DNA from 2 places in the Streptomyces sp. 3214.6 genome. Region 1 is predicted to be linked to the other one. Evidence: riboswitches for the same ligand, from Rfam matches in the RefSeq annotation. Region 1 holds a riboswitch; the other holds the start of a gene.

Region 1 (15,267 bases):
CGCCTTGTTCGTGACGAGCTGGCGGCTGTAGTAGCGGGCGAAGTTCCACATCATGCCGTAGTAACCGCGCGTGGTGTCCCACGAGTCGGCGTCCTGGGCACTGCCGAACTTCAGCGTGCCGCCCTTCTTGGCCAGCGAAGCCTGAGCGACCTTGTTGTTCGCGGCGTCGAAGCCGGCGGCGCCGGTGCTCGAGCCCTTGTCGTCGTCTCCGCCACCGCCGCACGCCGCCGTGGTCAGCAGCGCGGCGACCGCGGCGGCAGCGGCAAATGCCTGCTTCCGCCGCCCTGAGGTGCGTTGGGTAGTCACGATCTCGGATCCTCCGGATTGATGAGAGACCCCGTGTGAAGGCCACGGGACGGTTGAGGTGCTGTGCGTCGGAGCGTCAGCGGTTCAGCGGGATGCCTTCGGGTCCAGCGCGTCCCGGACGCCGTCGCCGAAGAGGTTGAAGGCCAGGACGGTGATGAAGATCGCCACACCGGGGACCACCATGTACATGGGGTCGGACTCGTAGTAGTCGATCGCGCTCGAGAGCATCTGTCCCCACGAGGCGGTCGGCGGCTTGACGCCGACGCCCAGGAAGCTGAGGGCCGCCTCGGTGAGGATGTTGGTGGGGATCATCATCGTCGTGTACACGACGATCGGGGCGACCAGGTTGGGCAGCAGCTCCTTGAACAGGATGTACACCCGCCCCGCGCCCAGCGACCGGGCGGCCTCGACGTACTCGCGCTCACGCAGCGAGAGCGTCTGGCCGCGCACCACGCGTCCGATGTAGGGCCAGCCGAAGAACCCGATGACCAGGATCATCACGAAGACGCGCACGCTGGAACCGGTGAGGCCCAGCATGTGGTTCGGCATGACGGAGACCAGCGCGATGATGAACAGCAGCTGCGGGAAGGCCAGCAGACCGTCCATCACCCGGCTGATCAGGGAGTCGATCCAGCCGCCGAAGAAGCCGGCGAGGATGCCCAGCACCGTTCCGAGGATCACGGCGACCACGGCGGACAGGAAGCCGACCAGCAGCGAGATCCGGGCACCGTAGAGGATGCGGGCGAAGATGTCGCGGCCGTTGACCGGCTCGACGCCGAGCAGGTGGTCGCCGCTGACACCGCCCAGGGAGCCCGTGGGCGTGCCGAAGAGCGGGTCGATGAGGTTCTCGTGGTACTCGTTCGGGTCCTGGTCCAGGAGCCCGGTGATGACCGGCGCGAGCAGCGCGATCACGACGAGGAAAAGCACCACGATGCCGCCCGTGAGGGCCAGCTTGTCCCGCTTGAGGCGCTCCCAGGCGATCCGGCCCAGGGAACGGCCCTGAACGGCCTTGGCGCCGCTGGTGGCGACCGCCGCTTCCTCGGCCGCGCTCGGGGCCGCTTCCGCGGTCGGCTCGTGCAATGGTGCCGTCATCTGGCAGGGACCCCTCTCAACCGGCGGTAGCCGGCCCGCACTTTGCCGCGGTGGCGGCGTGATCAGTCCGTAATACGCAGGGGATAAGCCCCCTGGAGCGGGAGTCTTCAACGCTTTGGCGATCTGTTGCCAGACTTGGCCGTGAATGGATGCGTAAACGTGATCCGGGTAGAGGGGTTCCGTTATCCGGACGGCGGGTAACGCCCCCCGGACGGGGACTAGTCGGGGCAGATCGGACATAACCGGTACTAATCGCCGCTATCTACGCGCGAAGACGTCCGGTAACCACCCCGTAACAGGAGTGGAAGGAAGGGTGAAGGCGACAGGAGGGGCGACGGGGAGATCGGCGGGCAGCGGTCAGTAGCGTCCGGTGGGCGGATAGCCGTAACCGCCCGCGGGCGCCTGGGCCGGGGCGGAAGCGTGGGCCTCACGGTCGTAGAACGGCCGGGCGTTGGCGCGCATCCACATCACGACAGGGTCGTACTCGTCGGTCATGGCCACCGTCGACACCGGCAGCCCGTCCGGCACCGCGCCGATGGACTGCTGCATCATCGCCCGTACGGCGTCCACGGCCGGCGGCGAGGACTCGTACACGTCGAGCCCGATGGCCAGGTAGGGCGCGCCCAGCGCCGGCTGTACCCAGGCCCGGCGCAACGCGCGGACCACCGGGGTACGGTGGGCGTTCTGCGCGAGCAGGGCATAGAACTGCGGGACCTCGATGCCGGGCTCGGACAGCCGCAGCGGGCCTGCGGGCTGGCGCTCCAGGCCGGTCGCGATCCTGCGCAGGTCCAGCCAGGGGATGCCGACGCCGCCGCCGGGAGCGTGCGGATTCAGCCAGAGACCGTAGTGGTCGGGGTAGAGGGTGCGGGCCACGTCCAGTCCGTCGACCACCTCGTACGACCTGTTCCAGCCGCTCGCGCTGAGCTCCTGGGCGGAGGTCACGCACGGCGCGTAGCCGTAGCCCTCGACCTCCATGTTTCCGTACTGGGCGTCCGGGGAGCCGGCCTGGCCGTGCCACAGGAGCATCCAGACCTGGCCGGAGGAGGGGGTCGCGAGCGCGCGCAGGAGCGCCTCGTAGGCGTCGTAGCGCCCGGGCGTGACCTGGCGCAGCATGTGCTCGACCGAGCCGGTCGCGGCAGTGCCAGCGCTCACTTTTTATCGCCCCTTCGAGAAGTTGCCCCGCGTTGGGGTCCAGCTTATGCGCCCAAGAGCTCGGGGCCTGTGATGCGTTGGCGGGTGCGGGTTGTGTGCGGTTGATCGCGCAGTTCCCCGCGCCCCCAAGTCGGCTGCCCCTGAGGGAGTTGTCAGTGAACCCTTGCGACGGAGTTGTCAGTGGGTCCTTGTGTAGAAGGGCCTTACCCGGGTCCTCAGCCATTCGCCCACCGGGTCCTGGGCGACGTCCAGGAGGACCAGGTTGACCGGCCAGGGGGACGAGGTGCGGCCCAGGGCCCTGCCGAGGGCCTCCAGGGGGAGTGCACGCAGGTCGCCCTCCCACTGGGAGAGTTCGACGCCGACGAACATCACCGGGTCCGCCGTCTCGATCGCGGCCAGGCAGCGGCGGGCCGTGCGGACCACGCCTATGGACTCGAACTCCGCCGAGGCCGCGGCCAGGAAGTCCACCGGGTCGTCCTGCCAGTCGGGCTCGTAGAGGCGGACGCGGCCGCCGCTCGCGGGGCCGTCCAGCGGGGTGCGGCCCGCCCGGCACAGCTCGGCGACGGCCGGTGGCGGCAGCGGGACGCCGACCACGCCCTCGGGGTTCACCATGATGCCGACCTGCGGGGGCAGCCCGCGGGCGAACTCCACGGCGGGCGCGATCGTGAACGACATGTGCGAGCCGACGACCTGGCGGAACTGCTCCTCGGAGCTGAAGACCGGCACGTACACCTGGCCGTCCAGCTCCAGGGTGGGCAGGTCGAGGGGGCCGCTGTGCGGGCCGCCGCCGCTGGGCAGCGGCACCCAGACGAAGCTGCGGCCGAGCACCTCCACGATGCGGCCGCCGGCTCCCGGCACGCCGAGGGAGACGGAGAGCACCTCCTCCAGCTCGTTGCCGGGCCATCCGCCGTGCGAATGGGGGTGCGCCTGCGCCGGGAAGTCCGCGGAGAAGTCCGTCGGGAAGTCCGCCGGGGGGAAGTCCATCTGCCTACCGCCTGCTAAGAACCGCTCACTCTGCTGTGGCTGAAAGGCTAGCGGGTACCGGGCGTTCCGCCCGAGCCCTCAGAGCCTGTGAATCCGATCCGGCGCAGCGTGTCGGCCGCGTCGCGGTCGAGCAGGACCGCCGAGCCGCAGCCCTCGGGCAGCCGGCCCTTCTCCACCGAGCGCAGCAGCCGGGCGGCGGCGTGCCGGTGGCGCAGGAACGCGTACCGCGAGACGCCCCGGCCGCGCTCGCGCTGGCCCTCCAGGGCCGTGTCCGCGCCGACGTCGAGCAGCAGCAGGTGGAGGGTGCCGCCGCGGCGGCGGGCCTCGCGGGCCAGCCAGTCACGCACCCAGGCCTGCGTGCCGCAGTCGTGCACGACGACGCCCTTGCCGCCGCGCAGCGCCCGGCGCAGTCCGGCGTAGTGGGCGAGGCGGACGAGGGGGCGGTAGAGGGCGTAGGGCAGGAGGCGGGGCGCGCGGGCGTCCCAGCGGTCGCGGGTGTCCTGGGAGTCGATGCGGACGCCGCTCACGGCCCGCTTCATGAGCGTGGACTTGCCGCTGCCGGGCAGCCCGGTGACCACGACCAGGTCACGGGGGCCGAAGAGCAGCCCGTGCGGGCTGCGGCCGGCCCGCTCGCGCAGGTCACGGACGACTGGCTCGGGCTGCGGGCCGCACGCCTCCCGGGCCTGGGCGCCGGGCTGCGCGGGCAGCGCGATCCCCGAGATGGTCGCGAATGCCGTGGTCCTCGCCGTGGTCGCCTCGTTCACCGTGATCGTCCTCCCCTGGGGTCAGGTAGTCCTCATCCCCGCCAAGCGTAAAGAGAAGGTAATGCGCGGCGCCTCGCGATTTCGTGCGCGTACCGACACAGGCCGGTTACAGATGCGGCCTGCCGCGATCGGGGCGGGCCGTGCAATGATGGCCGCGCCAACTGCATACCGGCCGTTCGAATCCGCGCGGGAGAGTCCTCAGCAGCAGTTTCGCTGGGGCGCCGAAGGAGCAAGTCCCTCCCTTGAATCTCTCAGGTCCCCGTTACCGCGCGGGCGAGGCACATCTGAAAAGCGGGCCGCCCCTTGTCTCGACGAGGTCGGCCCCACCCAAGGTGCAAGCCATGTCCGACCCGTCGTAACGGGCCGTCATGGCGAACCTCTCAGGTTCCGATGACAGATGGGGAGGAGTGGGGAGGAACCACCTCGCCCGTCATGCCTTGGGAGACGACCGTCCGATGAGCAGTACCGAAGAACTCCGTCACACCGCGCTCGATGCGCTGCATCGTTCGCTCGGCGCGACCATGACCGACTTCGCCGGCTGGGACATGCCCCTGCGCTACGGCTCCGAGCGCGACGAGCACAACGCCGTCCGCACGAAGGCCGGGCTGTTCGACCTCTCCCACATGGGCGAGATCACCGTCACCGGTCCGCAGGCGGGCGCCCTGCTGAACTTCGCGCTCGTCGGCGACCTCACCGCCGTGGGGGTGGGCCGCGCCCGCTACACCATGATCTGCGGCGCGGACGGCGGCATCCTCGACGACCTGATCGTGTACCGGCTCGCCGACGCGGAGTTCATGGTCGTCGCCAACGCCTCCAACGCGCAGGTCGTGCTGGACGCGCTCGTGGAGCGTTCCGCCGGCTTCGACGCCGAGGTCCGTGACGACCGGGACGCCTACGCCCTGATCGCCGTCCAGGGACCGGAGTCCCCCGGCATCCTGGCCTCCCTCACGGACGCCGACCTCGACGGCCTGAAGTACTACGCCGGTCTGCCCGGCACCGTCGCCGGCGTCCCCGCGCTCATCGCGCGCACCGGCTACACCGGCGAGGACGGCTTCGAGCTGTTCGTGAAGCCGGAGCACGCCGTCGAGCTGTGGCAGGCGCTGACCAAGGCCGGCGAGGGCGTCGGACTGGTCCCGTGCGGCCTGTCCTGCCGGGACACGCTGCGTCTGGAGGCGGGCATGCCGCTGTACGGGCACGAGCTGAGCACCTCCCTCACCCCGTTCGACGCCGGGCTGGGCCGGGTGGTCAAGTTCGGCAAGGACGGCGACTTCGTGGGGCGCGAGGCGCTCGCCGCGGCGGCCTCGCGGGCGCAGGAACAGCCCCCGCGCGTCCTCGTCGGCCTGGTCGCCGCGGGCCGTCGCGTCCCGCGCGCCGGGTACGCGGTCGTCGCGGGCGGCGCCGTGATCGGCGAGGTCACCTCCGGCGCCCCCTCCCCCACTCTCGGCAGGCCGATCGCGATGGCGTACGTCGACGCGGCCCACGCGGCGCCGGGGACCCCGGGCGTCGGCGTGGACATCCGGGGCGCCCACGAGCCGTACGAGGTCGTGGCGCTGCCCTTCTACAAGCGCCACAAGTAGAGACCAAGAGCCTGGCCGGGCGCGTGACACCGCACACATTCCCGCTGCTCACGCACGGTTCCAGCAGTCCCCCCTTCATCAGCACCCACCCGCGTACAGGAGAATTCAGGCCATGAGCAACCCCCAGCAGCTGCGCTACAGCAAGGAGCACGAGTGGCTGTCGGGCGCCGAGGACGGCGTCTCGACGGTCGGCATCACGGAGCACGCGGCCAACGCGCTCGGCGACGTGGTGTTCGTCCAGCTCCCGGAGGTCGGTGCCACGGTGACCGCGGGCGAGTCCTGCGGTGAGCTGGAGTCGACCAAGTCGGTCAGCGAGCTTTACTCGCCGGTCGACGGCGAGGTCGTCGAGGTCAACCAGGATGTCGCCGACGACCCGTCGCTGGTGAACTCCGCCCCCTTCGAGGGCGGGTGGCTGTTCAAGGTACGCGTCGCGGGCGAGCAGCAGGAGCTGCTGTCGGCCGACGAGTACACCGCCTTCACCACCGGCTGAGGAGTCGTAGACGCATGTCCGTCCTGAACACGCCCCTGCACGAGCTCGACCCGGAGATCGCCGCCGCCGTCGACGCCGAACTGGGCCGCCAGCAGTCCACCCTCGAGATGATCGCCTCGGAGAACTTCGCTCCGCTCGCGGTCATGGAGGCGCAGGGCTCGGTCCTGACCAACAAGTACGCCGAGGGCTATCCGGGCCGGCGCTACTACGGCGGCTGCGAGCACGTCGACGTCGCCGAGCAGATCGCCATCGACCGGATCAAGGACCTGTTCGGCGCCGAGTACGCCAACGTCCAGCCGCACTCGGGCGCCTCCGCCAACCAGGCCGCCCTGTTCGCCCTCGCCCAGCCCGGCGACACCATCCTCGGCCTGGACCTCGCCCACGGCGGCCACCTCACCCACGGGATGCGGCTCAACTTCTCCGGCAAGCAGTTCAACGTGGTCGCCTACCACGTGGACGACGCCGGTCTGGTCGACATGGCCGAGGTCGAGCGTCTCGCCAAGGAGCACCGGCCGAAGGTGATCATCGCCGGGTGGTCGGCGTATCCGCGGCAGCTGGACTTCGCGGAGTTCCGTCGCATCGCCGACGAGGTCGAGGCGTATCTGTGGGTCGACATGGCGCACTTCGCGGGCCTGGTCGCGGCCGGGCTGCACCCCAACCCGGTGGAGTTCGCGGACGTCGTCACGTCCACCACGCACAAGACGCTGGGCGGCCCGCGCGGCGGGATCATCCTGGCGAGGCAGGCGTTCGCGAAGAAGCTGAACTCGTCCGTGTTCCCGGGCTTCCAGGGCGGCCCCCTGGAGCATGTGATCGCGGCGAAGGCGGTCTCCTTCAAGGTGGCGGCCTCGGAGGAGTTCAAGGAGCGCCAGCGCCGTACGGTCGAGGGCGCGCGGATCCTCGCCGAGCGGCTGACGGCACCGGACGCCCGCGAGGCCGGCGTGAACGTCCTGTCCGGCGGCACCGATGTGCACCTGATCCTGGTCGACCTGCGCGAGTCCGAGCTGGACGGGCAGCAGGCCGAGGACCGTCTCCACGAGGTCGGCATCACCGTCAACCGCAACGCGGTCCCGAACGACCCGCGGCCTCCGATGGTGACGTCGGGGCTGCGGATCGGCACCCCGGCCCTCGCCACCCGCGGCTTCACCGCCGAGGACTTCGCGGAGGTCGCGGACGTCATCGCGCAGGCGCTCAAGCCGTCCTACGACGCGCAGGCGCTCAAGGCCCGGGTCGTCGCCCTGGCCGAGAAGCACCCGCTGTACCCCGTTCTGAACAAGTAGTTCCTGTTTGCCCGGCAGCCCCGCACACTCGTAGACGGGTGGGCGGGGCACCCGGCGAAAACCTTTCTGCACCACCCCTTGCCTTGAGGAGTCCCCGTGGCCATCTCGGTCTTCGACCTGTTCTCGATCGGCATCGGCCCGTCCAGCTCCCACACGGTCGGCCCGATGCGCGCGGCCCGCATGTTCGCGCGGCGACTGCGCAACGAGGGCCTGCTGGACGCCGTCGCGTCGGTCCGCGGCGAGCTGTACGGCTCGCTCGGCGCGACCGGTCACGGTCACGGCACCCCGAAGGCGGTCCTGCTCGGCCTGGAGGGCTCCTCGCCGCGCACGGTGGACGTGGAGGGGGCGGACGACAGGGTGGAGCAGATCAAGGAGTCCGGCCGGCTGCGGCTGCTGGGCTCGCACGAGATCCCCTTCTCCTTCGACGACGACCTGGTCCTGCACCGCCGCAAGGCCCTGCCGTACCACGCGAACGGCATGACGCTGTGGGCGTACGACGCCTCGGGCGCGGAACTGCTCACCAAGACGTACTACTCGGTCGGCGGCGGGTTCGTCGTAGACGAGGAAGCGGTCGGGCAGGACCGCATCAAACTCGACGACACGGTCCTGAAGTATCCCTTCCGTACCGGCGACGAACTGCTGCGCCTGGCGAAGGAGACCGGCCTGTCGATCTCGTCGCTCATGCTGGAGAACGAGCGCGCCTGGCGCACCGAGGACGAGATCCGGACCGGGCTGCTGGAGATCTGGCGCGTGATGCAGGGCTGCGTCTCCCGGGGCATGTCCCGCGAGGGCATCCTGCCGGGCGGCCTGCGCGTGCGCCGCCGAGCCGCGATGACGGCGCGTCAACTCCGCGCCGAGGGCGATCCGTTGGCCCACGCCATGGAGTGGATCACGCTGTACGCGATGGCGGTGAACGAGGAGAACGCGGCCGGCGGACGGGTGGTCACGGCGCCCACGAACGGAGCGGCCGGCATCATCCCGGCGGTCCTGCACTACTACGTCAACTTCGTGCCGGGCGCCGACGAGGACGGCGTCGTCCGCTTCCTGCTCGCCGCCGGGGCGATCGGCATGCTCTTCAAGGAGAACGCCTCCATCTCCGGCGCCGAGGTCGGCTGCCAGGGTGAGGTCGGCTCGGCCTGCTCCATGGCGGCGGGTGCTCTGGCGGAGGTGCTGGGCGGTTCCCCCGAACAGGTCGAGAACGCGGCCGAGATCGGCATGGAGCACAACCTCGGCCTGACCTGCGACCCCGTCGGCGGCCTCGTCCAGATCCCGTGCATCGAGCGCAACGGCATGGCCGCGGTGAAGGCGGTCACGGCGGCCCGCATGGCCATGCGCGGCGACGGCTCGCACAAGGTGTCCCTGGACAAGGTCATCAAGACCATGAAGGACACGGGCGCGGACATGAGCGTCAAGTACAAGGAGACGGCCCGCGGCGGGCTGGCGGTGAACATCATCGAGTGCTGAGGCAACAGGCCCTGACCGGCGCGTTCGTGTCTTTCAGCGCTGTCGGGGCCGTCCCCCGCTCACGCGGCGGAAGGTCCCCGGGCTCTCGGCACCCGGGGCGTCAGCGCCCGCCCCGGTGGCCCACCGGCCCCGGGAGGTCCTGCTCCGCCCAGATGATCTTTCCGGCGGGGGTGTAGCGCGTGCCCCATCGGCGGGTCAGCTGGGCGACCAGGAACAACCCCCGGCCGCCCTCGTCGGTGGTCCGCGCATGGCCCATGCGAGGCGAGGTGTTGCTGGCGTCGGACACCTCGCAGATCAACCTGTCATGCCGGATCATGCGCAGCCTGATGGGTCCGGTGCCGTGCCGGATGGCGTTGGTGACCAGCTCGCTGACCACCAGTTCCGTGGTCATCACCAGGTCGTCCAGCCCCCATCCGAGGAGCTGGCGGACGGCGAGCTCCCTGGCGCCCGCGACGATCGCCGGATCCGTCGGCAGGTCCCACGAGGCGACCCGGTCGGCGCCCAGCGCATGCGGCCGGGCCAGAAGCAGCGCGACGTCGTCGGTCTGCGGACCGGTCAGCAGATTGTCCACGACCGCCGAGCAGAGCTCCTCCGGCGTCAGGCCGGAGTGCGCGAGCACATCGCTGAGGCGGGACAGCCCGACGTCGATGTCCTGGCCACTCGTCTCGATGAGGCCATCGGTGTAGAGGCCGATCAGGCTTCCCTCGGGGAGAGAGATCTCGGCGGACTCGAAGGGCAACGAGCCGAGGCCCAGCGGAGGGCCCGCCGGAAGGGCCGGAAAGGTGACCTTGCCGCCGGGGGTGACCACGGCGGGCGGCGGATGTCCGGCCCGCGCCATGGTGCACAGCTGGGTGACCGGATCGTAGACGGCGTAGAGGCAGGTGGCGCCCAGTACGGCGGTGGCGATGGGCTCGTCGTCGCCGCCCTTCTCCTCCGTCAGACGGATCACCAGGTCGTCCAGGTGGGCCAGCAGCTCATCGGGCGGCAGGTCCATGTCAGCGAGCGTCTGGACGGCGGTACGCAGCCTGCCCATGGTCGCCGCGGCGTTGAGGCCGTGCCCGACGACATCACCGACGACCAGGGCGACCCGGGCGCCGGAGAGCTGGATGACATCGAACCAGTCGCCGCCCACCCCTTCCCGTACATCGGCCGGCAGATAGCGCGAGGCCACCTCCATGGCGGCCCCGCCGTTCAGCCCCTGCGGGAGCAGACTGCGCTGCAGGGCCAGCGCCGCAGCGTGCTCACGGGTGTAGCGGCGGGCGTTCTCCACCCACACCGCGGCCCGGCTGACCAGCTCCTCGGCGAGCAGCAGGTCGTCCTCCTCGAACGGCTGTGGATGCTCCATACGGACGAAGGTCGCCACCCCCAGCACGGTGCCGCGCGCGGACAGCGGCACCCACATCACCGAGTGCATGCCGAACTCCGCGATGCTCCTGGCCCGCGCCGGGTCCTTCGCGATCCACGGGGCGGTGGCCGGGTCCAGGAACGGTTCCAGCACCGCGGTGCCATTGACCATGCTCTCGAAGTACGGCGAGGACTTGGGTGCGTCGATCGTGTCTCCGGTGGCGATCACCGACTCCGGGCAGCCCTCGTGGATCGACTGCTGACCGGCCCGCCGTACCGCGCTGTCGGCCGGCCCCGAACCGGGTTCGTCGCCGTGCAGCACCGCTTCCAGCAGATCGACGGTCACGAAGTCGGCGAGCCTCGGCACCGAGAAGTCGGCCAGTTCCTGGGCGGTCCGCATCACGTTCAGCGTGCCCCCGATACGGGCGCTGGCCTCGCTGAGCAGGGCGAGGCGCTCCCGGGCCCGCCATCTGTCGGTGACGTCCATGCCCATGTAGCACACGCCCAGCGTTTTGCCGTCCGGGTCGTCGAGCCGAAAGAAGGAGGTGGAGTAGGCGTGTTCCTGGTGCGGATCCGCCCAGGTCCAGCCCCGGTACTCGTAGTCGATGACCGGCACGCCGGTCTCCAGCACCCGTCGCATCTGCGCTTCGAGCGCGTCGGTGTTCAGGCCCGGCAACGAGTCCGACATGCGGCGTCCGAGCCGCTCGGCGCGCGGCACACCGCCGTAGCGCTCCAGGGTGTCGTTCATCCACACATACCGCAGGTCCGGGCTGAGCACGGCCATGCCGAGCGGGGAGCGGGTGAGGAAGCCTTCCAGCACCTCCCAGCTGACCGCCCAGGTCGGTGCCTTCGACACGTCGATCGCCGATACGAGCCAGGCCTTGCGGTCGTTGGTGTCGGACATCGCGGTCACCCGCAGCCCGACCTCAAGACGGCGGCCGTCACGGTGCCGGGCGCCCACCAGACCGCCCCAGCTCTCCCGGATCCCGCACTCTTCGGCGACCTCGGCCGCCCGTGACGCGTCTTCGGGCTCCGCCAGCAAAGTGACGGCGGAGCGGTCGAGGATCTCCGCCGCGCCGTATCCCAGGAGCCGCTCAGCGGCCTCCGTCCACCCGATGACCGTGCCCTTCGCGTCGATCACCGCAGCAGCCACATTCGCCGTCTCGAACGGTCCATGCGTTCCGTCCGGTGCTACCTCCTTGGGGAACATCATGACAGCCGTCCCATCTGGCGGATGGCATATGGGACATTCTAGTGCGTACCACCCGGCGCTGCCCCCCTCTCGGACCGCTCCCGGACCTCGCCCTGCTCCTGGCCCCCGTCCTTCTCCTGGCCCCCTACTCCTGGCCCTCGCCGGTGGTGAGCCGGGCGATCATCAGCGCCACCAGGATGATCGCGCCGTAGATGGCCTGGATCCAGAAGGACGACACCTGCGCCAGGGTGAGCAGGTTCTCCAGCATGCCCAGCAGCAGCACCCCGAGCAACGCCCCGGCCAGGGATCCCTTGCCGCCGTTCAGGCTGATGCCGCCGATGACGGCGGCCGCGAACACGGTGAAGATCAGGCCCTGTCCCTGATTGGCGTTGATCGCCCCGACCCGTCCGGCGATCACCAGACCGGCCAGCGCGGCCAGCGTCCCGCCGATGACCAGAACGCCCCAGGCCACCCGGTCGACGCGGATGCCCGCCGCCCGCGCGGCGGAGACGTTGCCGCCCACCGCGTACACCGCGCGTCCCAGCCGGTGGTAGCGCAGCGCCCACCCGGCGACAGCGAAAGCGGCACCGGTCGCCCACACGGAGACGGGGACGCCGAGCCAGTTGTCGGACCCGAGGGCGAAGAACGCGGCGGGGGCGTCGAACAACGTCTTGCCGGACACCATGCCGACCAGGACCCCGCGCAGCACGATGTTCATCGCCAGGGTCACGATGAAGCCGTTGAGCTGGAGCTTGACGATCAGCAGACCGTTCACGGCCCCGATCAGCGCCCCGGTGAGCGGAATGATCAGCAGGCCGAACCAGGTGGGCAGCTCGCTGCCGAAACCCGCCGAGGCGGCCGGGATCACGGCCATGAAGCCGAGGGCCGGGGCGAGCCCCGCGATCGACTCCAGCGAGAGGTCCATCTTGCCGCTGATCAGGATCATCGCCTCGGCGAGCACCAGCAGTCCGAGCGCCGAGGAGGCGCTGAGCACATTGAGCAGGTTGTCCCGGTCGAGGAAGCTGTCGTTGCTGACCGCACCGATGACCAGCAGCAGCACCACCGCGGGCAGCAGCGCCAGGTCGCGGATCCGGCCCAGGGCGATCGCGCGGCCGGGGTGGCGGACCGCGCTGTCCGGCCCACCGGGCCCCGGGCCGTTCGGCGCGGTGTCATTCATGGTCGGTGCCGACCCCTTCGACCGAGGCCACCAGTTCCTCGTCGGTCCAGCCGACGCCGTACTCGGCGGCGAGGGCGCCGTTGAACATCACCAGGACGCGGTCGCAGGTGCGCAGGTCCGCCAGCTCGTCCGAGACGACGAGCGCCGCGCGTCCCGCGGCCCTGGCTCGGTCGACGACCGACAGCAGCGCCCGCTTGGATCTCACGTCGACACCCGCCGTCGGATTGATGAGCACGAGTACCGCCGGGTCGGTGGCCAGCGCCCGGCCCATGACGACCTTCTGCTGATTGCCGCCCGACAAGTCCTTGACCGGCTGGTCCGGGCCGGCCGTGGTGATGTCGAGAGCGGTGATCGTCCGCCGGGCGAAGGCGTCCCGGGCCCGGCGCGAGATCACGCCCAGCCGCCCCAGCCGGTCCATGATGGTCATGGAGGCGTTCTCGGCCACCGACAGCTCCGGTACCAGTCCTTCGTGGTGCCGGTCGCGCGGCACACAGCCCACGCCCGCCGCGAGCGCCGAGGCGACGCTGCCGGGCCGCGTCGGACGGCCGAGAATCTCGATCAGCCCGCTGTCGGGCCGGTACAGCCCGGCCAGCGCCTCGGCGACCTGATGGCTCCCGGAGCCCGCGAGCCCGGTCAGCCCCACTGTCTCGCCGGACCGGACGGTGAAGCTGACGTCGGTGAAATGCGGGCCGTTCAGCCGGTGCACCCGTACGGCCACGGGCGCGTCCGCCGACCGCGACCGGACGCGGCCGGCGCCGGGGACCGCACCCGCGCCCCGCTCTCCGGTCATCGCCTGGATGAGTTCGGTCCTGCCCAGCTCGCCCACGGGCGCCGTGGTGATCCAGCGGGCGTCCCGCAGGACGGTGACGACCTGGCAGACGGCGTAGACCTCCTCCAGATGATGGGAGATGTAGAGAAAGGTGATCCCGGCCCGCTGCAACCGCCGAACATGGGTGAACAGGCGGTCGATCGCCCGGCTGTCCAGCTGAGCGGTCGGCTCGTCCAGAATGATGAACCGGGTTCCGCGCGAGATCGACCGTGCGATCTCCACCAATTTGGCGTCCCCGACGGTGAGCCCGCCGGCCGGCACGTTCTCGTCGACCTCCACTCCCCATTCGTCCAGCAGGTCGCGGGCCGCCGAGCGCATCCGCCGCCAGCTGATCACCTGGCCGCGCACCGTGGGTTGCCGGTTGACGTACAGGTTCTCCGCGACAGTGAGATCACGGATGATCGTCGACTGCTGGTACACGCAGGCGACCCGCCGCTGCCACGCCTCACGGTCCGCCGGGCCGGGGGCGGGTACACCGTCGAACAGGACAACACCGCGGTCCGGCCGCTGCAGTCCGGTCAGGATGGCCACCAGGGTCGACTTACCGGCCCCGTTACGGCCGACCAGGGCGTGCGACTCACCGGCCCGGACGGCGATCCGCACGTCGTCCAGGGCAACGGTGGGCCCGTAGCGCTTACGGATCCCGTGGGCCTCGGCCACCGCGCGGCGGCCGGCGCCGTCGGCGCGGGGTTCGGTCACGAGCTCTTGCCGATCTGGTTGCCCCACAGGGACGGATCATCGACGTTGCTCTTGGTCACCAGGGGTGCCGGGAGCTGGTCCTCCAGGATTCCGCTGGGCAGCCGGACGATGGTGCTGTCGTGGCCGGTCGGGCCCGGGTGGAAGGTCTGCCCCTCCATCGCCCGCTTGATGTAGAAGATGCCGTATTTGGCGTACAGGTCGGTCGGTTGGGAGACGGTCGCGTCGATCAGGCCCTTGCGGATCGCGTCCAGCTCCTGCGGGATGCCGTCATTCGAGACGATCACGATGTGCCTGGGATCACCGGCCGCCACCAGCGCGTTGTGCCGTCGCAGCGTGCTCAGCGTGGGGGCCAGATACACGCCGCCCGCCTGTAGGTAGATGCCCTTGACGTCGGGGTTGGCGGTGTACAGCGCCTCCAGGCCTGCCGCCGCCTTCTCCGCGTTCCAGGCGGCGGGAATGTCCAGCACCTTGATGCCTCGGTAGTTCTTTTGGATGCACGCGCTGAACGCCTCGGACCGGTCCCGCCCGTTGACCGACGCCAGATCGCCCTGGATCTGTACGACCTTGCCCGACTTCACCTCGTCGCCGAGCTGCCGGCAGGCCTTCTCCCCGTAGGCACGGTTGTCGGCCCTGACCACCATCGCGACCTTGCCCTTGTCCGGCGCCACATCGACGGCGACCACCGGCACGCCCTTGCGCTGCGCGGCGTTCAGCCCGGCGACGATCGCCGCGGAGTCCAGCGGCGAGACGACCAGGCCCTTCGCGTTCTGGGCGAGCAGATTCTGGATGTCGCTGATCTGTTTGCTCGGATCGGAGTTGGAGTTCACCGTCTGAAGCAAGCGGACGTTCTGCGCGGCGGCCTGCCCCGGGATGTAGGAGTTGTACGACTCCCAGAACGGTGAGGTGAGCAGCGGCAGGAC
Region 2 (15,267 bases), 5.2 Mb from region 1:
GCCTGTTGGTCCAGCCAGAGGTTCCGGCAGCCGTCGTGCCGTATCTGCCGATCGCCGTGGTGGCGGCGCTGGACGCCGTGTTCGGCGGGCTGCGCGCCATGCTCGACGGCATCTTCGACGACAAGGTGTTCGTGGTGTCGTTCCTGTCGAACGTGGTCGTGGCCGCCCTGATCGTGTTCCTGGGTGACGAGTTGGGTGTGGGGTCGCAGCTGTCCACGGGTGTCGTGGTCGTCCTCGGCATCCGGATCTTCTCCAATGCCGCGGCGATCCGTCGGCACGTCTTCCGGGCGTGAGGCCAATGAGCGAGCAGGATGAGGCGCCCGGGAACAGGCTGCGCAAGGAGTTGCCCGACGAGGTGCCCGTGACGTCGTCCGAGGACGGTGCGGCCGAGAAGCCGGCCGAGCCCGTGCTGACCGGCCGGCAGCGGCTGGTTCAGGGGCTGTGGCCGCCGCGGGTGTCGCGGGCCCAACTCATCGTGGCGCTGCTGCTGTTCGGCCTCGGTTTCGGCCTTGCGGTCCAGGTCGCCTCCAACAGCGACAGCGGCAACGCTCTGCGCGGTGCGCGGCAGGAAGATCTTGTACGCATCCTCGATGAACTCGACGACCGCAGTCAGCGTCTTGAGGACGAGAAGCAGGGACTCGAGAAGCAGCAGCAGGAGCTGGAGAACAGCTCCGACCAGGCCGAGGAGGCCCGGAAGCAGACGGTCGAGAAGGAGAGGCAACTCGGCATTCTGGCGGGCACGGTGGCTGCGCAGGGGCCCGGCATCACGATGACCATCGAGGACACGAAGGGGACGGTCAAGGCCGACATGTTGCTCGACGCGATCCAGGAGCTGCGCGCGGCCGGGGCCGAGGCGATCCAGGTGAACGGTGTACGGGTCGTCGCCGGCACGTACCTGACGGATTCCGGCAAGAGCGTGAGCGTCGACGGGAACAAGATCAACGCGCCCTTTCGTTTCAAGGTCATCGGCAACCCGCAGGACCTCGAGCCGGCGCTGAACATCCCTGGAGGCGTGGTGCAGACTCTTGAGAAGGAGCAGGCCACCGTGACCGTCGAGCGGTCGGACAAGATCGTCGTGGACGCCTTGCGAGCAGCGAAGCAGCCTGACTACGCTCGGTCGTCGGTCCAGTGAACCGGTGGTGCATGGGGGCCGTCCGGCAGGGGCATGAGGTTGCGGGGGGTCGACGCACTGATCGGGTGGTGCGTGGTGGAAACTGTCTGGTGGACATGGACGTTGTGAAGGTGTCCGGGTCGGCCGGTGTATTCAGTCAGGGTTCGTCCTGCCCCACGGGCGGGTCTGTTTCGGTCAAGGGGAATCGCCCGTGAAGTTGTTTGCGAAGTTGTTCGGCAAGAGCGCGCGAGAGGGCAGCGACAACGCGACCGCTCGTCATCGCGCACAGCCTGACGCAGAGGGTCAGCGGCCGCTGTTCAGGGACCAGGTGGGTGGTCCGGGCGGCGACATTTCCGGAGGTCAGGGTGCGGCGTCTGTTGACCCTGCGCAGTCCGGCGGCATAGGTTTCGGCCAACCGTCAACCTCAAGTGCGGGTGGAGGGTTTTCCCCTATGTCGGCCCTGGTGTGTACGAGGTGCGGTAACCGCAACGCGGAGAACAGCCGCTTCTGCTCCAATTGCGGCGCTCCGTTGCGTCCCGGGCTGACGCCCGAGCGCGCGTCGGAGACGACCTCCACCATCTCCATTTCCGGTCTTGAGGCCTACGACGCCGAGGCCACCGGTCAGACGCAGTTGCCCGCGCTGTCTCCCGAGGCACAGGCCGCGGTCGACGCGCTGCCGCTGGGTTCCGCGTTGCTGGTCGTGCGCCGCGGTCCGAACTCGGGCAGCCGCTTCCTGCTGGACGGCGACCTGACGACGGCCGGCCGTCACCCGCAGAGCGACATCTTCCTCGACGACGTGACGGTCTCTCGTCGCCATGTGGAGTTCCGGCGCAACCCGGACGGCACGTTCCGGGTTGCGGACGTCGGCAGTCTGAACGGCACGTATGTCAACCGGGAGCGGATCGACGAGGTCGCTCTGTCGAACGGTGACGAGGTGCAGATCGGCAAGTACCGGCTGGTCTTCTACGCGAGCCAGCGGGGCTACTGACCTTCCCCCGGACACCGTCCGGGGGGACCCCAGGGAAGGTCCATGCTTCGAACACCGAGGGGCGGTGCCGGCCACGGCGCCGCCGCCGCGGACGGTGGTCCGATGAGCATCGGCACCGTGTTGAACGCGCTGCGTGACGAGTTTCCCGAGGTCACCATCTCCAAGATCCGTTTCCTGGAGTCGGAAGGGCTCGTCGAGCCGCAGCGGACCCCGTCGGGGTACCGCAAGTTCAGCGCGGAGGACCTCGAGCGCCTCGGTCACGTACTGAGGATGCAGCGGGATCACTATCTGCCGCTCAAGGTCATCCGTGAGCATCTGGACGCCATGGAGCGCGGTGAGGCCGTGCCGTTGCCGTCCGTCGGCCGGCAGCGGGACGGCGAGGCGGTGCTGGAGCCCTCGGAGGGTCCCACCGTCGCCCGGATCGGCCGGTCCGAGCTGCTGGCGGCTGCCGGAATCGGTGAGCCGGAGCTCGCGGAGTGGGAGTCGTACGGGCTCGTCGTGCCCTTGGAGGACGGGGTCTACGACGCCGAGGCGGCCACGGTGGCCGCGCTCGTGGCGGAGCTGGGCAGGTTCGGGATCGAGCCTCGGCATCTGCGTGTGATGAAGGCTGCGGCCGATCGTGAGGCCGGGCTCGTGGACCAGGTGGTGGCTCCGCTCAGGCGTCACCGCAATCCGCAGACCAGGGCCCATGCGGAGGCCCGTACGAAGGAACTCGCGGGGCTCACGGTGCGGCTGCATGCTGCGCTGGTGCAGACCGCGCTCGGGGTGCGGCTGCCCTGAGCGGGCGGTTTCGCCCAGGGGGGATCGGTCACCCGTTCCCGGCCCGACTACCCAAACGTCCCGGGCACGGCCTAGGGTTGCTGTGTGAACGAGCTCGATGTCGTAGGTGTCCGGGTCGAGATGCCCTCCAACCAACCGATCGTGCTGCTGCGCGAAGTGGGAGGCGACCGTTACCTTCCCATCTGGATCGGACCGGGGGAGGCGACGGCCATCGCCTTCGCCCAGCAGGGCATGGCCCCCGCGCGACCGCTGACCCACGACCTGTTCAAGGACGTGCTGGAGGCCGTCGGCCAGGAGCTCACCGAGGTGCGCATCACGGATCTGCGCGAGGGCGTCTTCTATGCGGAGCTGGTCTTCGCCAGCGGGGTCGAGGTGAGCGCGCGGCCGTCCGACGCCATAGCGCTGGCGCTGCGTACGGGGACGCCGATCTATGGCAGTGACACGGTGCTCGACGACGCGGGGATCGCCATCCCGGACGAGCAGGAGGACGAGGTGGAGAAGTTCCGCGAGTTCCTCGACCAGATCTCGCCCGAGGACTTCGGCACCAGCAACCAGTAGTCGGCACACAGGCGTGACACGGGCGTCCCGTACGGGGCGCCCGTCCTGTTCACGGCAAATGCCGGCGGCGAGTGAGAGCGTCCTACGGCTCGTTCTCGGCGCATTCGGCTAGCCTTTCCCCGCGGTGGGGTACGGGAAACCACTCCTAGGGTGATTATCACTCGGCGTGCCGAGTGTGGCGATCGTTGACGCACCCCTGGTGACTGCCTACCGTCGAGAAGGCAGGTCAAGGACGGAGGTCGGCGTGAGAAGCAGCGGCGACGGTACGGCTGGGGGTGCCCCCGGACTCGGTGTCGGGGGGAGCGGTCCGTACCCTCCCCCAAGCTCTCAGCTGCGCTCGGGCAGGGGGTATCCCCCGCACGGCAGCGCGGCCGATCACGCCCCTCATCGACCGGCGGCCGTGCCGAGCAGCGGAGGGGCGACATCCATGGCGTCCGAGCAGATCGGCTATCGCGGCCCGACGGCCTGTGCGGCCGCGGGCATCACCTATCGGCAACTGGACTACTGGGCCCGCACCGGGCTCGTCGAGCCGAGTGTGCGGCCCGCCCACGGGTCGGGTACGCAGCGGCTGTACAGCTTCCGGGACGTTGTCGTCCTGAAGATCGTCAAGCGTTTCCTCGACACCGGGGTGTCGCTGCAGAACATCCGCACCGCCGTCCAGCATCTGCGGGAGCGCGGGTTCAGCGACCTGGAGCGCATGACGCTGATGAGCGACGGCGCCACGGTCTACGAATGCACCTCTCCGGACGAGGTGCACGCGCTGCTCCAGGGCGGTCAGGGGATCTTCGGGATCGCGGTGGGCGTGGTGTGGCGGGACGTCGAGAGCGCACTGTCGCAGTTGCACGGTGAGCGGGTCGACACCGGTGAGACGCTCGTCGGGCACAACCCGGCGGACGAGCTGGCACGTAGGCGCAACCGGGCGGTCTGAGGCTCGTCGCGCGACGTGAGGGGCGGCTGTACGACCTCATTGTCAGTGGTGTGGTGCAGCATCGGACATGTGAGAAACGCGCCCACGATCCTGCACCTCGACATGGATGCCTTCTTCGCGCAGGCGGAGCAGGCGTCCAAGCCGAGTCTGCGCGGGAAAGCCGTGGTCGTGGGCGGTCTGGGGCCCCGCGGAGTGGTCGCGACCGCCTCGTACGAGGCGCGGGTCTTCGGGGTGCACTCGGCGATGCCCATGGCCCAGGCGCGCAGGCTGGCTCCCAACGCCGCCTATCTCGCTCCGCGCTTCGCGTTCTACCGGTCGATCAGCGACCAGGTCATGGAGCTGCTCGGGGCGCTGTCGCCGCTGGTGGAGCCGTTGAGTCTGGACGAGGCCTTCGTGGACCTGGAGGCCGGGGAAGCGGCCTGGGACAGCGAGTCGGCGCGACTGGCGGGCATCAGGCTGCGCGCGGACATCCGGGCGGTCACCGGGCTCACGGGTTCGGTGGGTCTGGCCTCCTGCAAGATGCTCGCGAAGATCGCCTCGGAGCAGGCGAAACCCGACGGTCTCGTGCTGATCGAGCCGGGCACCGAGCGGGCGCTGCTCGGGCCCATGTCGGTGCGGACCCTGCCGGGGGTCGGCCCGGCGACCGGCGACCATCTCAGGCGGGCCGGGATCACCACGGTCGACGAGATCGCCGAGGCCGGTGAGGACGAGTTGGTTCGGCTTCTGGGCAAGGCCCATGGGCATGCCCTGTACGCCATGGCGCTGGCGCATGACGACCGGCCCGTGGTGGCCGAGCGGGAGACCAAGTCGGTGTCGGTCGAGGACACGTACGACGTGGACATCCACGATCGGGTCCGGGTCGAGCTGGAGGTGCAGCGGCTGGCGGACCGGTGTGTGCGGCGGCTGCGGGGGGCGGGTCTGTCGGGGCGGACCATCGTGCTGAAGGTGCGGCGGTACGACTTCTCCACGCTCACCCGGTCCGAGACCCTGCGCGGTCCCACGGACGAGCCGGCGGTGATCCGGGAGGCGGCGGCCCGGTTGCTGGAGTCCGTGGACACGACGGGCGGGGTGCGGCTGCTCGGTGTGGGCGTCAGCGGGCTGGCGGACTTCACGCAGGAGGACCTGTTCGCACAGGCGGCGGAGGAGCGGGCGGAAGGGCCCGAGGAGGAACTCGCGGACGAGCCCGTCGGCGAGGAGCCGGTGCCGGTCGAGCACCAGTGGCGGCCGGGACACGACGTGCGGCATGCCGAACTCGGCCACGGGTGGGTGCAGGGCAGTGGGCTGGGCCGGGTCACGGTGCGCTTCGAGACGCCCGAGTCGGAGCCGGGCCGGGTGCGGACGTTCCGGACCGACGACCCGGAGCTGGAGCCGGCGGATCCGCTGCCACTGGTGCGGCGAATACCTGACGAGGACGGCCGGACCGGGAACTCTCGGCGAGACGAATCAGTTACACAGAGTGAAGCGGCTCGCGGTGTGGGGTGAGTCGGAGGGGTGGCGGTGTCCTGAGAGGTGGCGCCGGTAGAGGAGGGTGAAAGCCGGATGAAATTGCACGGAGGTCGGGTCGTGGACGCGGGTGGGGTGTCGCCGGAGCGTGAGGCGGAGATGCGGCAGGTGGTGGATCGGGTCGCCCGCTGGTCCGTAAACCGGAGCGACGTGGTCGGGCTGCTCCTCGTCGGGTCATGTGCGCGTGGTGCCGCGCGTCCCGATTCGGACGTCGATCTCGTGCTGTTGTCGACGGCCGCTGACCGGTACGGTGCCGACGACGCGTGGGCGGGTGAGCTGTCCCTGGGGGAGCTGGTCCGTGTGCGGGAATGGGGGCCCATCACCGAATGGCGGTATGTCACCGCTTCCGGTCTGGAAGTGGAGGTGGGCGTCGGTTCTCCCGGCTGGGCGCGGGCCGATCCGGTCGACGACGGCACGCGGAACGTCGTGACGGACGGCGCCCGGCCGCTGTACGACCCTACCGGGATCCTCCGGGAGCTGATACAGGCCTGTGCCTGAGGGGCTCAACTCTCGTCCGTGCCCGCGAGCCGGCCGAAGTCGTGGTCGGGGAGCGGAGGCGGGGCGGCCACGTCGAGGCCGTAGTGGTGGTAGAGCTGGAGTTCCTGTTCCGGAGAGAGATGGCGGCCCACGCCGAAGTCCGGGGCGTCCTTGATCAGAGCCCGGTCGAAGGGAATGTGCAGGGTGCCCTCGACCAGCTCGCTGGGCTCCAGAGGGACGAAGGCGTCGCGGGAGAACAGACCGGTGCGTATGGCCGCCCACTCCGGCACTCCGGTGGCGTCGTCGAGGTAGACCTCGTCGACGGTGCCGATCTTGGTGCCGTTGCGGTCGAATGCCTTGCGGCCGATCAGGTTGCGCGGATCGATGTCGGTCTGCACGGGCCCTCCACATGGTCGCAACTCATCCGTAAGCACTACAAAAGAGCACTTTGGGACGGGCGGCCACTCGAGAGGGTGGCGTTGACCTCGCTGGTAGTCTGACAACGGCTGCTGACCCCGTGCGGGAGAGTCCTCCGGACACCATCGGAGGCGCCGAAGGAGCAAATCCTCCCCGGAATCTCTCAGGCTCACGTACCGCACGGACGAGGTCACTCTGGAAAGCAGGGCGGGTGCCGACGGCGTCGACGGCGTCCGCTCTCACCGACGGTGAAAGCCGGCTGTCCTCGGGCGGCCGGTGAAGCTCTCAGGTTGAGATGACAGAGGGGGAGGCCGTCCGGGTACCCGCGCCGTGGTGACCCTCGAAGGTCGTCAGACCAGGAGGCCTCAGAAATGACCGCCGATCGCATTCCGCTCTCCGAACTCGAACAGGGAATCCCCTTCGAGCAGCGCCACATCGGGCCCGACCTCGAGGCGCGGGCCAAGATGCTCGCGCAGGTCGGCTACGGCTCGCTCGACGAGCTCACCGCCGTCGCCGTCCCGGATGTGATCAAAAACGCCGACACTCTGGACCTGCCGGGCGCGCGCACCGAGGCCGAGGTGCTGGCCGAACTGCGCTCGCTGGCCGACCGCAACCAGGTTCTCGACTCGATGATCGGGCTCGGGTACTACGGGACGTTCACGCCGCCCGTCATCCTGCGCAACGTCATGGAGAACCCGGCCTGGTACACGGCCTACACGCCGTACCAGCCGGAGATCTCGCAGGGTCGGCTCGAGGCGCTGCTGAACTTCCAGACCATGGTCGCCGAGCTGACCGGGCTGCCCACCTCCGGTGCGTCGCTGCTCGACGAGGGCACGGCCGCCGCCGAGGCCATGGCGCTGTCCCGGCGGATGGGGAAGAACAAGAAGGGCCTCTTCCTCATCGACGCGGACGTGCTGCCGCAGACCATCGCCGTGATCGAGACCCGGGCCGAGCCGACCGGCGTGGAGGTCGTCGTCGCGGACCTGAGCGACGGCATTCCGGCGGAGCTCGCCGGGCGCGAGATCAACGGCGTGCTCGTGCAGTACCCCGGAGCCTCCGGTGCGGTGCGTGACCTCAAGGCGATCGTCGACGAGGCACACGGGCTCGGCGCGCTCGTCACGGTGGCCGCGGATCTGCTCGCGCTGACGCTGCTGAAGTCGCCCGGTGAGCTGGGGGTGGACATCGCGGTCGGCACGACGCAGCGGTTCGGGGTGCCGATGGGCTTCGGCGGGCCGCACGCCGGCTACATGGCCGTCCACGAGAAGTTCGCGCGCAGCCTGCCCGGGCGGCTCGTGGGCGTGTCCGTCGACGCGGACGGGCACAAGGCCTACCGGCTCGCACTGCAGACGCGTGAGCAGCACATCCGGCGTGAGAAGGCCACGAGCAACATCTGCACGGCGCAGGTGCTGCTGGCGGTGATGGCGGGCATGTACGCCGTCTACCACGGGCCGGAGGGGCTGCGGGCGATCGCCCTGCGCACCCACCGGTACGCGGCGATCCTCGCCGCCGGGCTCGAGGCCGGCGGAGTCGAGGTCGTGCACGGGTCTTACTTCGACACACTGACCGTGCGGGTGCCGGCGAAGGCCGCCGAGGTCGTCGCCGCCGCGCGGAAGCAGGGGGTCAACCTGCACCTCGTCGACGCCGACCAGGTGTCGATCGCCTGCGACGAGACGACCGGGCGGGCGCAGGTGGCGGCGGTCTGGGCCGCCTTCGGCGTGGACGGCGACATCGAGTCGCTCGACACGGCCACCGCCGACGCCCTGCCCGCCGGGCTGCTGCGGTCCGACGCGATTCTGACCCACCCTGTCTTCCACCGGCACCGCTCCGAGACCGCGATGCTGCGCTATCTGCGCAGGCTCGCCGACCGGGACTACGCGCTGGACCGGGGCATGATCCCGCTGGGCTCCTGCACCATGAAGCTCAACGCGACCACCGAGATGGAGCCGGTCACCTGGCCCGAGTTCGGGCAGTTGCACCCCTTCGCGCCGGCCGAGCAGGCGGAGGGCTACCTCACACTCATCCGTGAGCTGGAGCAGCGGCTCGCCGAGGTCACCGGGTACGACAAGGTGTCCCTGCAGCCGAACGCCGGGTCGCAGGGGGAGCTGGCGGGGCTGCTCGCCGTCCGCGGGTACCACCGGGGCAACGGGGACGAGCAGCGGACGGTCTGCCTGATCCCGTCCTCCGCACACGGCACGAACGCGGCCAGTGCCGTCATGGCGGGCATGAAGGTCGTCGTCGTGAAGACCGCCGAGGACGGCGAGATCGACGTCGAGGACCTGCGGGCGAAGATCGAACAGCACCGGGACGAGCTGGCGGTGCTGATGATCACCTACCCGTCCACGCACGGCGTCTTCGAGGAGCACGTCGCGGACATCTGCGCGCAGGTGCACGAGGCGGGCGGGCAGGTGTACGTCGACGGCGCCAACCTCAACGCGCTCGTCGGGCTCGCCAAGCCGGGGCACTTCGGCGGGGACGTCTCGCACCTGAACCTGCACAAGACGTTCTGCATCCCGCACGGCGGTGGCGGCCCGGGGGTCGGGCCGGTCGCCGTACGGTCGCATCTGGCGCCGTATCTGCCGAACCACCCGCTGCAGCCCGCCGCCGGGCCGGAGACGGGTGTGGGGCCGATCTCGGCGGCTCCCTGGGGCTCTGCCGGGATCCTGCCGATCTCCTGGGCCTATGTGCGGCTCATGGGCGGCGAGGGGCTCAAGCGGGCCACGCAGGTCGCGGTGCTCAGCGCCAACTACATCGCCAAGCGGCTGGAGCCGCACTATCCGGTGCTCTACACCGGCCCGGGCGGGCTGGTCGCGCACGAGTGCATCATCGACCTGCGGCCGCTGACCAAGGCGACCGGGGTGAGCGTCGACGACGTCGCCAAGCGGCTCATCGACTACGGATTCCACGCGCCGACGATGTCGTTCCCGGTGGCCGGGACGCTGATGATCGAGCCGACCGAGTCCGAGGACCTCATCGAGCTGGACCGTTTCTGCGAGGCGATGATCGCCATTCGCGCGGAGATCGAGAAGGTCGGGGCCGGCGAGTGGCCGGCCGAGGACAACCCGCTTCGGGGCGCCCCGCACACCGCGGCCGCGCTCGGCGGGGAGTGGGTGCACGCGTACACGCGTGAGGAGGCCGTCTTCCCGGCCGGGGTCTCCGCCGCCGACAAGTACTGGCCGCCGGTTCGCCGGATCGACCAGGCCTTCGGCGACCGGAACCTGGTCTGCTCGTGCCCCCCGCTGGACGCGTACGAGGACTGAGCGGGCGAGGCGCTGCTCGGCTGGGGTTGCCCAGCCGAGTCGCCGTCCTTGCCGATGATCGGGGCACCTCCCGGTGACCGGGCAGGGCCGGTCCGGGGCGGCTGCGGTCGGGGGTGCGCGGGGCACGGCGGTGATCCCGACTCTTCTGCGCGCTGCGGAGTCGCTCAGGTCCCGGCCCGCGAGCCGGACGTGTTCGGCCCGCTCACGGGCCAGGGTCTCGCGGCGCTGAGCCAGGAGTCCGTCGCACCTCTAGCGACGCGCCCCCCACGGCGTTCTGTGCCGTGGGCGGTGACTCTAGTCGGTGGCCAGGGACACCTCGGTCGCCTTGATCAGCGCGATGACGTCGGAGCCCACGAAGAGACCGAGGTCGGTGGCCGCGTCCTTGGTGATCGCCGCGGTGAGTTCGCCGCCCGCCACGGTGATCTTCACCGCGGCCATGGCGCTGCCGATCACGAGACCGGTGATCGTGCCGGGGAGCCGGTTGCGGATCGAGAGGCCGTCGACCGGGCCGGTGGCCAGCGAGACCTCCGTCGACTTCACCAGCGCGCGGACGGCGGTACCGGTGGTGAGGCCGAGGTGGTTCACGGCCTCCAGTGTGATGGCCGCCGTGACGTCCTGGCCGCCGGCCAGGCGGATCGTGACGGTGGCCATGACCTCGCCGGGGTGGACGGCGGTGACGGTGCCGGGGAGCTGATTGCGGATGCTCAGGGTCATGGGCACCAACGGTAGGGCTCCGCTCGGTTTATGCCGGGTATGCGTGGATCTGCGTCGCCTTGACGCTTACCCAGACCCTCGCACCCGGGTGCGGGTCGAGCTCCGCGGCGGCGACCAGGAGGAGGCCGCCGCCCGTCGTCGTTCAGGTGCGGTCGATGTGTACGTTTGTCGACTTCACGCGGGCCGTGGCCTCCATGCCGACCTCCAGTCCCAGTTCCTCGACGGCCTCGCGGGTGAGCAGGGAGACCAGACGGTGCGGGCCGGCCTGGATCTCCACCTGGGCGGCGACGTCGCCGAGCTTGATCGCGGTGACGATGCCGGGGAAGGCGTTGCGGACCGAGGTGTACGGGGTGTCCTCGGCGGGGCCGTCGGCCCGGGCGAGTGCCACGGAGAAGGCGGCGAGGTCCTTGCCGTCGATGAGGCGCCGTCCGGCCTCGTCGCGATGGGTCGCCACCCGGCCGGCGTCGGCCCAGCGGCGTGCGGTGTCGGGGCTCACGCCGAGCAGCCGTGCCGCCTGGCCGATTGTGTAGCTCTGCATGCCGGTCACGATAGGGCCGCGAGCGGCAGGTGGTGGACGTGGGGCGGGGACCGGGTCGTGGAGGTGCCGAGCGCGACCGCGGGGGACGGTCGGTCGACCACGGCAGAGCCCGCGCGCGCCGACCGCGCTCACGGCGGCATGCGCACGGCCGACCTGACGGTTGATGCCCGGCTTGCCGCGGTCTGCGCACTCGTCCACATGAACCCCGCCCACCAGCGCACCCTGGCCGTCCTCGGCGCCGCGAGCGGTACCGGCGAACGCACGGTGGAGCGGGGTCGGGCCGAGGCGCAGGACATCGGCCGGATCGAGCGGAAGTCCCGCCTCGGCAGCCGGGCGGGGTTCGCGGACGGCCCCCTTCGGAGCGGGCTGGACAGGCGCTGCGGCCGGCTGGGGCGCGCTGCGGCTGAAGACAGCGGCCGGGGACAGAGGGGGCGTGGTGGACGCCGACGCGCTCGCTGTCGAGTGGCCCAGGTCAAGGGGCCATTGTGCCGCTTCGGCGGACGGGCCTCAGGGCGGATCGTGGTGCGGCCGCCGCGGCGGAGGCCGTTCGGCGGGAGTCAGGGGCGCCGAGTGTCCTTCAGGGCAGGCCGGAGGCCTTGAGGATCGCCTGTGCGATCGGGTCGTCGATCTCGTGACGCAGGCGCTCCAGTACCTCTGCGCCTTCCCGCAGGGTGCCGCGTTCCAGGGAACGGCGTGCTCCTGTGTCGAGTTCGTGCCAGAGCAGCGGGTCTCCGGTGAGCACCCGGGGGTCCAGCTCCAGCCGGTGTCCGTGGGCGTCGGACAGGACCAGGTGGGCGGAGGCCCCGGCGTACTGGCGTACGGCGACCAGCGCGTCGGTGCGCACCTGGCGCCGACGGACCGGGCCGCTGACGGCCAGCAGGCCGGGGCCCGCGGCGACCCTCGGGGGGAGGAGCACGGCGAGGACGCCGGCGGAGAGGGTCAGCCACAGCAGGGCACGGGGAAGGGTGAGGGTCTCCGCGTCCCAGTCGACCAGGAACGTCAGAGCGCAGAAGCCGAGCGCGCAGCCCGTCGCGAGCCGGACGTCGGCGCGCCGGCGGCGGTCGACGGTCGGGTACGCCGGTGCACCGCCGCCGCGGCCTTGCCCCTGCCCTGCTTCCGGCCCTTGCATGAGCCCGAAGGTAGGCCGCTCCGGGGGCCGGGGGGAGGGGTGCTGACGGGGTTCTGACGTTGTCCGGCCGGATTCTTACGCGTTTCTGACGATGCCGGGTCCCGGGATCAGCCGGTGTGGACGCGGGGACGGCGGGCGCGGTCCGGTTCCGCCTCGCGCAGGACCTCGCGGGTGACCGGGGCGACCTCGCCCTGGCCGAAGAGGAAGAAGCGCAGGAAGTTGGCGAAGGGGTTGCCCTCGGTCCACTCGAAGTAGATGTGCGGGAGGCAGCCGGTGGAGTCGCGGGTGTGCAGGAGCAGCGCGGCCAGGGCGTTGGAGATGGAGGACGACTCCAGGGTCAGGACGCGGTAGCGGTTGTGCAGGACCTCTCCGCGCACGGTGAGACCGGACTCGAACTCGGACGGGTCGACGACGGTCACCTCAACGAAGACGAAGTCCTCGCCGGGAATGTCGTTGTCCTCGCGGATCTGCTCGATCTTGTCGCGGTACTCGGCCTTGTCGCGCTGGTCGGGCTCGTTGGCGATGAACCGTATTTTGCGGCTGGCCATGTCCCGGATGAAACGTTCCGCCATGTCGTCGAGCGTCACGCTGGTCACGCGGAGCTCGAAGGCGCGGGCGAGGCGGGAGAGCAGGGAGACGAGGATGATGCCGGCGATGAAGCAGGCGCCGATCTTCACGCCGTCGGGGCGTTCGATGACGTTCACGACAGTGACGTAGAGCAGGACCGCCGAGACGACGGCGAAGCCGATGGTCCAGCCGCGTTGCTGGGCGCGGCGGGCGGCGATGGTCACGGCGATGGCCGCGGAGGACATCAGGACCAGGACGCCGGTGGCGTAGGCGCCGCCCTGGGCGTCGACGTCTGCGTCGAAGATCCAGGTGACCAGGAAGGCGATCAGGGTGAAGACGATGACCATGGGGCGCACGGCGCGGGCCCAGTGCGGGGCCATGCCGTACCGGGGGAGGTAGCGGGGCATCAGGTTGAGCAGTCCGGCCATGGCGGAGGCGCCGGCGAACCAGAGGATGGCGATGGTCGAGACGTCGTAGACCGTGCCGAAGGCGTTGCCCAGGTACTCGTGGGAGAGGTAGGCGAGGGCGCGGCCGTTGGCCTGGCCGCCGTCCTCGAACTCCTTCTCCGGGATCAGCACCGTGGTGATGAAGCTGGTGGCGATCAGGAAGACGCTCATGATCAGGGCAGCGGTCGTCAGCAGCTTCTTGGTGTCCCGGATGCGGCCCTCGGGGTTCTCCGGGGTGTCGTCCGGGTCGCCCTGGACGTGGGGCATGACCGCGACGCCGGTCTCGAAGCCGGACAGACCCAGCGCCAGCTTGGGGAAGACCAGCAGGGAGACGCCGATCATCGCGAAGACGTTGCCGTGCTCGGCGGTCAGGGCGTTGGACCAGTCGGTGACCACATGGCCCTCGGTGAGCACGTGCCACAGGCCCACGGCCACCACGACCGCGTTCAGGCCGAGGTAGACGACCACCAGGGCGACGGCGACCCCGATGGCCTCCAGGAAGCCCTTGAGGAACACCGCGCCGAGCAGGGCGACGAGGATGAGCGTGATCACCATCTGCTGGTCGTGCAGGGTGCCGGTGAGGTGCGGGTTCTCGACCAGGTGGGTCGAGGCGTCGGCGGCTGACAGGGTGATGGTGATCAGGAAGTCGGTGGCGGCGAAGCCCAGCAGGGTCAGGACGAACAGCTTGCCCTTCCAGAAGGACAGCAGCCGCTCCAGCATGGCGATCGAGCCCTCGCCGTGCGGGCTCTCCTCGGCAACCCGCCGGTAGACCGGCAGGGCGCCCGCCAGGGTGACGATGACGAGCACGACGGTCGCGACGGGGGAGAGCAGACCGGCCGCGAGCGCGGCGATGCCCGGCTGGTAGCCGAGGGTGGAGAAGTAGTCGACGCCGGTCAGGCACATGACCCGGTACCAGCGCTGCCCCTTGGGCTCGGGCTTGGCCTCGGCGCTCGGGGCCGGCTGCTGAGCGTGCCCCTTGCCCATGTCGGACAGGCCCTCCAGCATCCAGGCGCGCAGGCGACTGGGGGGAGGGTGCTCGGTGGTGGCCATCGGCGTGCTCCTGATGTGCGGCTCAGCGTGTGGTTTCGGCCATCACGCGGACGGCGGCATCAGCGTAAGCGGAGAGTGACGCCTGAGCCCACGGATCATGGGCCGGACGGCGTCAAGCTTCCGTTAAGACTGGTCACGGGCCGGACGCCCGGCCCCCGGTGCGGATGGGCTCGTTTCCGGCCACGGGGGCTCGCGGCGCGCCGCGCTCCGTAATGTTCGCCACCGAATCCGAATGTTTCGGCGCCTTCGGTGATCCCTTCAGGCCTTGTTTCTTGAGCGGGCCCCTGGATTGCCTGTGTTCAAGGGGTTGCCACCCGTCGGAGGGTGTCTCTAGGGTGCGGCAGCAGCGAAGCTTTCTGGATCTGGTTCGAAACTTTCGATCAACAAGGAGCGCATGATGGGTGACCCGGCACTCTCCCGCCGCGGGTTCCTGGCGGCCTCCGCCGCGGCCGGTCTGAGCATGACGGCACTGAGCGCCTGCGGCGGCGACTCGGACGGGGGGTCGTCGGGGACGACCACGATCGAGTGGTGGAACATCTCCACCACCCAGCCGGCCAAGAACGTCTGGGCCGCTCTGGCCAAGCAGTTCGAGGCGCAGAACCCCAAGGTGAAGATCAAGATCGTCCAGTTGGAGAACGACGCCTACAAGTCGAAGATGACGGCGCTGACCGCCTCGGGGAAGCTCCCCGACATCTTCCACACCTGGGGCGGCGGTGTCCTGAAGCAGCAGGTCGACGCCGGGCTGGTCGAGGACCTCACGGACCGGACGAAGGAGTGGGGAGAGGGCCTGCTGTCGGTCGCCCG

What was found. Region 1 has a riboswitch for glycine ahead of gcvT (glycine cleavage system aminomethyltransferase GcvT). Riboswitches for the same ligand answer to the same signal wherever they lie in the genome.
Region 2: linked by a shared signal. The riboswitch ahead of gcvP (aminomethyl-transferring glycine dehydrogenase) and the one ahead of gcvT (glycine cleavage system aminomethyltransferase GcvT) in region 1 are both predicted to bind glycine.

The regions. Positions count from the first base shown of each region.
Region 1 is NZ_LT670819.1:3,007,097-3,022,363, forward strand. It holds gene B5557_RS13370 (ABC transporter substrate-binding protein) at 1-306, opposite strand, end outside; gene B5557_RS13375 (ABC transporter permease) at 391-1,398, opposite strand; gene B5557_RS13380 (enhanced serine sensitivity protein SseB C-terminal domain-containing protein) at 1,756-2,511, opposite strand; gene B5557_RS13385 (enhanced serine sensitivity protein SseB) at 2,728-3,534, opposite strand; gene B5557_RS13390 (AAA family ATPase) at 3,582-4,298, opposite strand; glycine riboswitch at 4,476-4,576, shown strand; glycine riboswitch at 4,577-4,705, shown strand; gene gcvT (glycine cleavage system aminomethyltransferase GcvT) at 4,754-5,875, shown strand; gene gcvH (glycine cleavage system protein GcvH) at 5,988-6,365, shown strand; gene glyA (serine hydroxymethyltransferase) at 6,380-7,642, shown strand; gene B5557_RS13410 (L-serine ammonia-lyase) at 7,739-9,106, shown strand; gene B5557_RS13415 (SpoIIE family protein phosphatase) at 9,207-11,663, opposite strand; gene B5557_RS13420 (ABC transporter permease) at 11,788-12,819, opposite strand; gene B5557_RS13425 (sugar ABC transporter ATP-binding protein) at 12,812-14,347, opposite strand; gene B5557_RS13430 (sugar ABC transporter substrate-binding protein) at 14,344-15,267, opposite strand, start outside.
Region 2 is NZ_LT670819.1:8,240,353-8,255,619, forward strand. It holds gene B5557_RS37230 (small basic family protein) at 1-293, shown strand, start outside; gene B5557_RS37235 (DUF881 domain-containing protein) at 299-1,132, shown strand; gene B5557_RS37240 (FHA domain-containing protein) at 1,215-2,099, shown strand; gene ftsR (transcriptional regulator FtsR) at 2,142-2,879, shown strand; gene B5557_RS37250 (bifunctional nuclease family protein) at 2,964-3,437, shown strand; gene B5557_RS37255 (MerR family transcriptional regulator) at 3,682-4,365, shown strand; gene B5557_RS37260 (DNA polymerase IV) at 4,435-5,847, shown strand; gene B5557_RS37265 (nucleotidyltransferase domain-containing protein) at 5,968-6,366, shown strand; gene B5557_RS37270 (PRC-barrel domain-containing protein) at 6,372-6,743, opposite strand; glycine riboswitch at 6,856-6,951, shown strand; gene gcvP (aminomethyl-transferring glycine dehydrogenase) at 7,134-10,019, shown strand; gene B5557_RS37280 (TOBE domain-containing protein) at 10,314-10,733, opposite strand; gene B5557_RS37285 (TOBE domain-containing protein) at 10,876-11,271, opposite strand; gene B5557_RS37295 (hypothetical protein) at 11,849-12,400, opposite strand; gene B5557_RS37300 (APC family permease) at 12,508-14,463, opposite strand; gene B5557_RS37305 (extracellular solute-binding protein) at 14,861-15,267, shown strand, end outside.